Regions from separate parts of the Mesorhizobium sp. M1D.F.Ca.ET.043.01.1.1 genome, predicted to be linked through region 1. Evidence: riboswitches for the same ligand, from Rfam matches in the RefSeq annotation. Region 1 holds a riboswitch; each other region holds the start of a gene.
What was found. A riboswitch is a leader RNA that binds a small molecule or an ion and turns the genes downstream of it on or off. The one in region 1 is predicted to bind thiamine pyrophosphate.
Positions count from the first base shown of each region.

Region 1 (3,257 bases):
CTGGCTCGCCAGCCGCCACTGGTCGGCCGGCACGGTGCCAAGCGCCTCCAGGAACAGGCGCGTGGCCAAAGGCAGGTTGAAGAAGACATGCGCGATGAGGATGCCGGAAAGGCCATAGATGCCAGGCCATTCCCCGGCGCCAAGACTGCCGAGGACGCCGGCAAAGTAGCCGGCACGGCCATAGAGTGCCAGTATGCCGAGCGCCGCCACGATTGCCGGCAGCGCCAGCGGCACGGCGAAGAGCTGCAGGATCAGCCGACGGCCCGGAAAGCCCGGATGCCTGGACAGGGCGCGTGCCACCAGCAGCGCCGGCGCGACCGACAGCAATGTCGACAGCAGCGCCTGCCACAGCGTGAAGCGGGCGACGCGGAACAGGTAGCCATCGAAGGCGGCGAGAGCGCCGGACAGGTCGTTCGCGCCTTCGAGGATGAGCCCGGCGAAGGCGCCGCCGATGAGCACGGCGATTGCCGCAAGGGCGACGATGCCGGCGGTGACGCGGGAGTCAGGGCGCGGTGCGGACTGCACGCTGCACCACGTGGGCAGGGCTGAAGGCTAGCGAACGCCGCGTTCCTTCGCGCCCCCCTCTGTCCTGCCGGACATCTCCCCCACAAGGGGGGAGATCGGCAGCTTTGGCGCCCCACTCTTTCCTGCACCGTCGGCGATTGGCGAAATCGCCGATGACAACCGATCTCCCCCCAAGTGGGGGAGATGTCCGGCAGGACAGAGGGGGGCGCCGTAGAGCAATCATCTTGGAAGGATAATAACCAAGACCACCTACTTGCTCATCGCCGCCAGCCACTCGTCCACCCAGGCCTTGCGGTTGGCCGCGACCTCTTCCGGGCTGAACAGCAAGGTCTTGGTCGGCTTCACCAGTTTGTCGAAGGCCGGGTTGAGCGGCTTGTCGGTCTTGCCGGCCGGGAACATCCAGTTGGTCTCGGGGATGACGTCCTGGAATTTCGGTCCGGTCATGAAAGCGATGAATTTTTCCGCCAGCGGGTTCTTCGCGCCCGTGGTGGTGATGCCGGCGACCTCGATCTGCAGGTATTCGCCCTCCTCGAAGGACGCAGCCTGGTAACGTTCGGTGCTCTCGGCCACCATGTGGTAGGCCGGCGAGGTGGTGTAGGACAGCACCATCGGCGCCTCGCCCTTGGTGAACAGGCCGTAGGCCTCGCTCCAGCCGGGCGTCACGGTGAGCACTTTTGCCTTGAGCTTCGCCCAGGCTTCCGGCGCCTTGTCGCCATAGACCGACTTCACCCACAACAGCAGCCCCAGGCCCGGCGTCGAGGTGCGCGGATCCTGGATGACGATCTTGTCGGCGGCGTTGCCCTCGACGAGTTCCTTCAGGCTTTTCGGCGGGCTCTTCAGCTTCTCGGTATCGTAGACGACGGCGAAGTAGCCGTAGTCGAAGGGCACGAACGTGTCATCGCTCCAGCCGCCCGGCACATTGTTGCCGGACACTTCGCCATGCGGCGCGAACAGTCCGCTCGCCTTGGCGTCGGCCGTCAGGTTGGTGTCGAGGCCGAGCACGACATCGGCCTTGGTGCCGGCGCCCTCCAACTTGACGCGATTGAGCAGCGCCACACCGTCGGCGACGGAGACGAATTCCAGATCGCAGCCGCATTCGGCTTCGAATTCCTTCTTCACCGCGGGTCCCGGACCCCAGTCGGCGGTGAAGCTTTCATAGGTATAGACGGTGAGCTTGTCCTTCGCCTCGGCGGGCGCGATGCCTGCCAGAAGTGAAACAAAGCCTATCGCGAGAATAAGCCGGGACAACAATGAGCGCATCGGCGCCTCCTTCGTTCGCGTTAAAGGAATTGAGGCGTCGGATGGTCCGAAACGTCTAATCCCTCCGCCGGTACAAACCGGATCAGGTTCAGCGGGTTGGCTTTGTCGCCTCTCAGCCGGTTCGCTAAGTCAGCGTCCGGCACCCCGTTAGAGCGTTTCGAGACATAGGCCCGGCCGATGCGGCGCGCAAGCGGAAGTTTGCCGGGGCATCCAATGCATCACGGCCTATTCTGGAACGCAGCGCCGTTTGGTTTGGATGCGCCTGGCTTCCGTTTCACGACCGGGGCTGGTAAGGGCGACGCCCATGGGCACATTCACCATCCTGCTTGGCGGCGACCTCGTCCGCACGCCTCGGCTCGATCGCCAGATCGAAGGCTCCCGCGTCATCGCCGCCGACGCCGGCATCGGCCATGCCCGCATGCTTGGGCTGATCCCTGAGCTTTGGGTCGGCGACTTCGACTCGGTGCCGGCGAACCTTCCGGCCGACCTCGCCGCCGTGCCGCGCAAGATCTTTCCGGCCGAGAAGGACAAGACCGATGGCGAGCTGGCCATCGCCGAGGCGCTCGCGCGCGGCGCCACCAGCCTGGTGCTGGCCGGCGCCTTCGGCGGCAAGCGCGCCGACCATGCCTTCCTGCATCTGGCTCTCGGCGTGCGGCTGGCCGAGGCGGGCACGACGGTGCTGCTGACCAGCGGCGCCCAGGAAGGCGTGCCCATCCTGCCCGGCACAGCCGGCTTCGACTACGCCGACGGCACGCTGTTTTCGGTGCTGGGCTTTTCCGAGCTCGCCGGCCTGACGGTCTCCGGCGCCAAGTGGCCGCTTGACCGTGTCGAGGTGGCGTTCGGCTCCTCGCTCACTATATCAAACGAGGTCAAGGGCCGGCTCGAGATCGCGCTCGAGCGTGGCCGGGCGCTTCTGCTCGCCCATCCCTATCCTCTTCCCGAAAGCTGACATGGCTCCGCCTCTTCTCAATCTCGACGGCATAAAACTGACGTTTGGCGGCACGCCGCTGCTCGACGGCGCCGCGCTCAGTGCCTCCGCCGGCGAGAAGATCGCGCTTGTCGGCCGCAACGGCTCCGGCAAGTCGACGCTGCTCAAGATCGCCGCCGGGCTGATCGAGCCGCAGGATGGCGAGGTCTTCCGCCAGCCTTCGGCGACGGTTCGCTATTTGCCGCAAATGCCCGACATGGACGGCTTTGCCTCTGTGCGCGCCTATGTCGAGGCAGGGCTGGGCCCGGCCGACGACCCGCATCGCGCCACCTATCTGATGGATCATCTCGGCCTGACGGGGGAGGAACGGCCGAACGACCTTTCCGGCGGCGAGGCGCGCCGCGCGGCGCTTGCCCGCGTCATGGCGCCCGAACCCGACATCCTGCTGCTCGACGAGCCGACCAACCATCTCGACCTGTCGGTCATCGAATGGCTGGAAGAGGAGCTTGCCCACACCTCGTCCGCCGTCATCCTGATCTCGCAC
Region 1 covers NZ_CP034444.1:4,286,588-4,289,844, reverse strand. Annotated here, with positions in the region: gene thiP (thiamine/thiamine pyrophosphate ABC transporter permease) at 1-525, opposite strand, end outside; gene thiB (thiamine ABC transporter substrate binding subunit) at 775-1,785, opposite strand; TPP riboswitch at 1,828-1,942, opposite strand; gene EJ067_RS20785 (thiamine diphosphokinase) at 2,090-2,734, shown strand; gene EJ067_RS20780 (ABC-F family ATP-binding cassette domain-containing protein) at 2,736-3,257, shown strand, end outside.

Region 2 (3,257 bases), 1.9 Mb from region 1:
TCGGCGACGCGGCACGGGCCTCGACGCCCGACCTCTTGTGCTCGGCGCTGTTTCTCGGCGGGCTATTTGCCTATGTGCGCAAACGCGAAGCGGCGACGGCGATCCTGCTTTTCCTCGCCTTCATGGCGCGGCCGGACAACATCGTCTTCCTCGCCATTTTCGCCGTGCTGCTGGTCGCGTTCCGCCAGAAGGCGTGGGGGGCGCTGGCGGGCTTTGCCGCCTCGTTCGTCGCCTATTTCGCCATCTCGCATTGGGCGCAGCATCCCGGCTGGTGGCCGCATCTGTGGTTCTCCAGCATCGAGCAGCACTACAATATGGACGGTTTCGAGCCGCCGTTCTCGGTGGCGGCCTATCTCAAGGCTTTCGCCGCCTCGGTGGTGCGCGCCATCGACGTCAACAACTGGGTCGGCGTTTCCGTGCTGGCTTTAGCCGGATGGTATGGGCTCGACCGCGCCGGGTTCCGGCTCGACCGCCGCGCCGGTATCCTGCTTGCGGCATTGGTGCTCGGCGTGCTTGCCAAGTTCACCGTCTTTCCGATCCACGATACCCGCATCTATTTCCCTAACCTTCTGCCGCCCTTCCTGCTGCTGGCAGCGCCGCTGATGGCGCTCTGGGCATCGGCGAGCCCGGGCGGGCAGCGCGAGGCGCAGCATCTCGTTCCCGGAGGCAAGTCATGAGCCCGGTTTCCAGCTTCGCGCGCGTTCTGTTGTCGCTCGGCTTGCCTGCCAGCCTGCTCGATCGCGGGCCCGCGCTGCGCGGCACCAAGTTCCTCGCCAAGGCGGCGCTCAAGGCGCGCTTCGGCGGTGGACGGCCGTTCCAGATGGTCAATGTCGGCGCCTGCGACGGCGCGCTGTTCGACGACGTGACGCCCTGGCTGCACCGCATCAGGGGTGCTCGGGCGATGCTGGTCGAGCCGATCCCGTACAACCAGAAGCGGCTGCGCGCCAATTATCCGGACAAAAGCCGCTTCGTCATCGAGCCGGTGGCTGTGACCAGGACAAAGGGCACGATAACGGTCCACACCTTTGATGCCGCCGCGCTCGAGGCCGGCACGCTGCCGATCGAGTTCATCGGCTGCTCGTCGGTGACCGACACCAATCTGATGTCGGGCAAGAATGCCTGGGGCGAGGCCGACGCCAACTTCAACAAGTTCGCGCCGCATCTGAAGGACATCGAGGTGCCGTCGGAGACGCTGCAGACGCTGCTCGACCGCAACGGCATCGGCTATATCGACGCTTTCCTGGTCGATTGCGAGGGCGCCGACTGGATGGTGTTCGACCAACTCGAGCTCCAGCGCTACCGGCCCGGCATGATCAAGATCGAGGTCGGCGCGCTGCCGGCCGCCGAGATCGGCCAGGTCGTGGTCAAGCTGAAGACCGCCGGCTATCAGGTCGGCTTCCAGGCCGAGGACATCTGGGCCTTCGCCTGACTTTCGCCGTCGGCTTACGCTCCACCGCCATTGTCGGCCCGGCCGGCCTTGATGCGCTTGACAAGACGGCGCCGGCCCGTTCAACTTGAGCCATTCACCAGGGGAGTCCCGGCAAGGGGCTGAGATACTGCTGGCTTTCGCGGCGCAGTGACCCGTTGAACCTGATCCAGTTCATACTGGCGTAGGGACGGTGCAAGCGCTTTGCGGGGCTCCATGCCCGAAGACCTGTTTCGCGCAGGTGGACCAAGGCGGCTTTTCATCCTTCCGGCACAGAACTGGGTCTCCAATGCAGATGAGCAAAGGAGCCTCAAATGAATGCCTTGACCCCCACCGTTTCGACGGGACCGCTGCCTGCGTCGCGGAAGATCCACAAGAGCGGCATCCTCCATCCGCAGGTCAGGGTTCCGATGCGCGAGATCGCCGTCCACCCCACCGCCGGCGAGCCGCCGGTGACGGTCTACGATCCGTCGGGCCCCTATACCGACCCGGCGATCGAAACGGACATCGAAAAAGGACTTGCCCGGCTTCGCCAGGACTGGATCGCGGCGCGCGGCGATGTCGAAGCCTATGACGGCCGCCACGTCCGGCCGGAGGACAACGGATTTGCGACGGGCGAACGGCTGACGCCGGAATTTCCTGTCCGCAATCGTCCGCTGCGGGGGAAGGCCGGCAAGGCGGTGACGCAGCTTGCCTATGCACGCGCAGGCATCATCACGCCCGAGATGGAGTTCGTGGCCATACGCGAGAACCTTGGCCGCGAGATGCTGCGGGGCAGGCTGCAACAGGATGGGGAAGCGTTCGGCGCGTCGATACCGGATTTCGTCACGCCGGAATTCGTGCGCGACGAGGTGGCGCGCGGCCGCGCCATCATCCCCGCCAACATCAACCATCCCGAGAGCGAGCCAATGATCATCGGCCGCAACTTCCTGGTGAAGATCAACGCCAACATCGGCAACTCCGCCGTCACCTCCTCGATGGCCGAGGAGGTCGAAAAAATGGTCTGGGCGATCCGCTGGGGCGCCGACACGGTGATGGACCTGTCGACCGGCCGCAACATCCACAACATCCGCGAATGGATCGTGCGCAACGCGCCGGTGCCGATCGGCACGGTGCCGCTCTACCAGGCGCTGGAGAAGGTCGGCGGCATTGCCGAGGACCTGAGCTGGGAGGTCTATCGCGACACGCTGATCGAGCAGGCGGAGCAGGGCGTCGACTATTTCACCATCCACGCCGGCGTGCGGCTGCACTACATCCCACTGACCGTCGACCGGGTCACGGGCATCGTCTCGCGCGGCGGGTCGATCATGGCCAAATGGTGCCTGCACCATCACCGCGAAAGCTTCCTTTACGAGCACTTCGAAGAAATCTGCGACATCGCCAGGGCCTATGACGTCTCCTTCTCGCTCGGCGATGGCCTTCGCCCCGGGTCGATCGCCGACGCGAACGACAAAGCGCAGTTCGCCGAACTGGAGACGCTTGGCGAACTGACCAAGATTGCCTGGGCAAGGGACTGCCAGGTGATGATCGAAGGGCCCGGCCATGTTCCCATGCACAAGATCAAGCAGAACATGGACAAGCAGCTTGCCGTCTGCGGCGAGGCGCCGTTCTACACCCTCGGACCATTGACCACGGACATAGCGCCCGGCTACGACCACATCACATCCGGCATCGGCGCCGCCATGATCGGCTGGTTCGGCACGGCAATGCTCTGTTACGTGACGCCGAAGGAACATCTCGGCCTGCCGGACCGCAACGACGTCAAGACCGGCGTCATCACCTACAGAATAGCCGCGCATGCGGCAGACCTTGCCAAGGGGCATCCGGCTGC
Region 2 covers NZ_CP034444.1:6,170,772-6,174,028, forward strand. Annotated here, with positions in the region: gene EJ067_RS29525 (hypothetical protein) at 1-677, shown strand, start outside; gene EJ067_RS29530 (FkbM family methyltransferase) at 674-1,429, shown strand; TPP riboswitch at 1,519-1,635, shown strand; gene thiC (phosphomethylpyrimidine synthase ThiC) at 1,741-3,257, shown strand, end outside.
Region 2: another riboswitch for thiamine pyrophosphate. It lies ahead of thiC (phosphomethylpyrimidine synthase ThiC); the one in region 1 lies ahead of thiB (thiamine ABC transporter substrate binding subunit).

Region 3 (3,257 bases), 510 kb from region 1:
AGATGTGTCTCGTTAGGTCGCACGTTGCACCAGGGGTGCGTCGGAAGGCACTCCGCCGTGTCCTGAAGAGGTAGCCTGCACTTGAGAATAGCCACGGTGGTACCTTATTTTCGGCTGTGAAGCACACGAGACCCGCGACGTGAGACCCAGTTGCTCAATACCCAGTTGCTGGGTGAGCGTGCATGACTGCCAACGGAAGGTCTTGCACGCACCCTCGCGATCTTGAGCAATGGTCGCCATGACTTTCTTCTTGCAGGCTTTTGAGTGGCCCAGCCTGCAATCACCAGACCCCACCGACTCTAAAGAGCGTGGCAGACGGGATAGTCGAGGTTGCCCGGCACAATTACGCTCAAGGCTTGCGCCGCCCAGAGGACACGCTGAAAAGGCAGCATGGGCGCGCAAGCACGCCATTCACGAGAGGTTCGACATGAAGACTATGCAAGAAAAAGACATTCCGGCATTCGTGCAAGCAGTTGTGGAGGCCGGCTGCAACATTTGCGCGATTGGCAACTTGGGATATGTCTTTGGCGATGCTGATTTGACGCCGGCGCAACGGAGGTCCGTCGAGCCACAGCTGCGCAGGATTGCTGAGATCTACGGCGAACGCGATCATCTCATGGACGAGATAGCTGTATATCTGCGGTCGATCGGACGCCATGTCGAGGTTGAGCCGAAGACAGGTGTTTCCTGATGGCCGCGATCGATCGCGTTCCGTAGTCGCCATTTCTATTGGGTAACGAGCAGCCGTCTTCCAACCTCTGAAACAAAAAAGAGGTGACCCCCAAAGGCCGCTCTCGAGACCGCAAGTCTGAGCCGCTAACGCATTGCGATAACCAGGCTGTCCGAACTGGGCGTCGATGCCTTCCTCGACCAGGTCGCGGTAGGCGGCGATCTCATCTACCGCATGCATAGCCAAGCCAGAGAAGTTTTCGGCAGCGGAATTCTCGGTCGCTTCCCCTTTTATGACTAGAGGGTGCGGCCGATCCGGCCGCGACGATCTCGCAGGGATTGCCATATACGGCAACACGAACACCGGCGGATCAATACTCGGATAATGGCGGCCGGCTATGTAGCGATCGATCGCGCACCAACATATCAATGCAATAGCTTAGTTGCTTTCAAAGGCGGGTCTCTACGAACTGCAAGCAAGCTAAACGATTGCGTCAACTCTTCCTCGCAGAGCGAAAACTCCGCGCCCACGCGATTTCTCTGCTGGAACAGCGGCACATCCTCAGCGCCAGGACACGGCCGCCGCCGTCGGGTTTTACGAAGCCGGTGATTGCATAAGTTGCCCGCAAGATATCATTGGTATCGGGAACGCCGCCGATGCCGCATCCTGAATAGAGCGGCCGCTTGCACCTGCCAGCCCGACGACCAGATCATATCTGCAACTCCATCTACCTGGACGTGGTGCAAATCACCTCGCTGAAGCCGCAAATCGTCGCCTTCGACCAGGATAACCACATCCGTGACCGCCTGAGCTACTCGGTCGATCTCGACGCACATGGCCGATACAGTTTTTCCATCCTTCACGAAGCGAATGAGACTTTGGCCATTCCAGCCCTGGTCTACGGGGCGTGACTTGTCCCCGATGCATGCGCGAGCTCTCCGCTCGGCCGGCCGCCGGACGTCGCCACCGGCCGAAGGCGCCCGAAGGCGCCCGAAGGCGCTTGACAAAGCAGCACCGGCCCATTCAACTTGAGGCATTCACGAGGGGAGTCCCGGTAAGGGGCTGAGATACTGCTGGCTTTCGCGGCGCAGTGACCCGTTGAACCTGATCCAGTTCATACTGGCGTAGGGACGGTGCAAGCGCTTTGCGGGAGTTTACGCCCGAGGTCCTGCTGCAGCAGGTCTACAGAAGCGTCTTTTCATCCTTCCGGCACAGAACTGGGTCTCCAATGCATGAGCAAAGGAGCCTCACGATGAATGCCCTCACCCCCGCCGTGTCGACGGGACCACTGCCCGCCTCGCGGAAAATCCACAAGCCCGGCGTCCTCTACCCGCAGATCAGGGTGCCGATGCGCGAGATTTCCGTCCATCCGACGGCCGGCGAACCGCCCGTCACCGTCTACGATCCGTCCGGCCCCTACACCGATCCATCAGTCCAAACCAGCATCGAAAAAGGCCTTGCCCGGCTTCGCCACGAATGGGTCACGGCGCGTTGCGATGTCGAAGCCTATGACGGCCGCCACGTCCGGCCGGAAGACAATGGATTCGCCACCGGCGAGCGCCTGACACCGGAATTTCCGATACGCAATCGGCCGCTCAAGGCCAAGCAGGGCAAGGCGGTGACCCAACTTGCCTATGCGCGCGCCGGCATCATCACGCCAGAAATGGAGTTCGTAGCCATCCGCGAGAATCTCGGCCGCGAGGTGATGCGCGGCAAGCTGCAACGCGACGGCGAAGCCTTCGGCGCGGCGATCCCAGATTTCGTCACACCCGAATTCGTGCGCGACGAGGTGGCGCGCGGACGCGCAATCATTCCCGCCAACATCAATCATCCCGAGAGCGAACCGATGATCATCGGGCGAAATTTCCTGGTGAAGATCAACGCCAACATCGGTAACTCGGCTGTCACATCGTCGATGGCCGAAGAGGTCGAAAAGATGGTGTGGGCGATCCGCTGGGGCGCCGATACGGTGATGGACCTGTCGACCGGCCGCAACATCCACAACATCCGCGACTGGATCGTGCGCAATGCACCGGTGCCGATCGGCACGGTGCCGCTCTATCAGGCGCTCGAAAAGGTCGGCGGCATCGCCGAGGACCTCAACTGGGAGGTCTATCGCGACACGCTGATCGAGCAGGCCGAGCAAGGCGTCGACTATTTCACCATCCACGCCGGCGTGCGGCTGCACTACATACCGCTGACCGTCGACCGGGTCACGGGCATCGTCTCGCGCGGCGGCTCGATCATGGCCAAATGGTGCCTGCACCATCACCGGGAGAGCTTCCTCTACGAGCATTTCGAGGAGATCTGCGACATCGCCAGAGCCTATGACGTTTCCTTCTCGCTCGGCGACGGCCTTCGTCCCGGTTCAATCGCCGATGCGAACGACGCGGCGCAATTCGCCGAACTGGAAACACTTGGAGAACTCACCAAGATTGCCTGGGCAAAGGACTGCCAGGTGATGATCGAAGGCCCGGGCCATGTCCCCATGCACAAGATCAGGCAGAACATGGACAAGCAGCTCGCAGTGTGCGGTGAGGCGCCGTTCTACACGTTGGGGCCGCTGACGACCGACATCGCGCCGGGC
Region 3 covers NZ_CP034444.1:3,781,358-3,784,614, reverse strand. Annotated here, with positions in the region: gene EJ067_RS35830 (hypothetical protein) at 230-691, shown strand; gene EJ067_RS18550 (hypothetical protein) at 1,354-1,581, shown strand; TPP riboswitch at 1,703-1,819, shown strand; gene thiC (phosphomethylpyrimidine synthase ThiC) at 1,923-3,257, shown strand, end outside.
Region 3: another riboswitch for thiamine pyrophosphate. It lies ahead of thiC (phosphomethylpyrimidine synthase ThiC); the one in region 1 lies ahead of thiB (thiamine ABC transporter substrate binding subunit).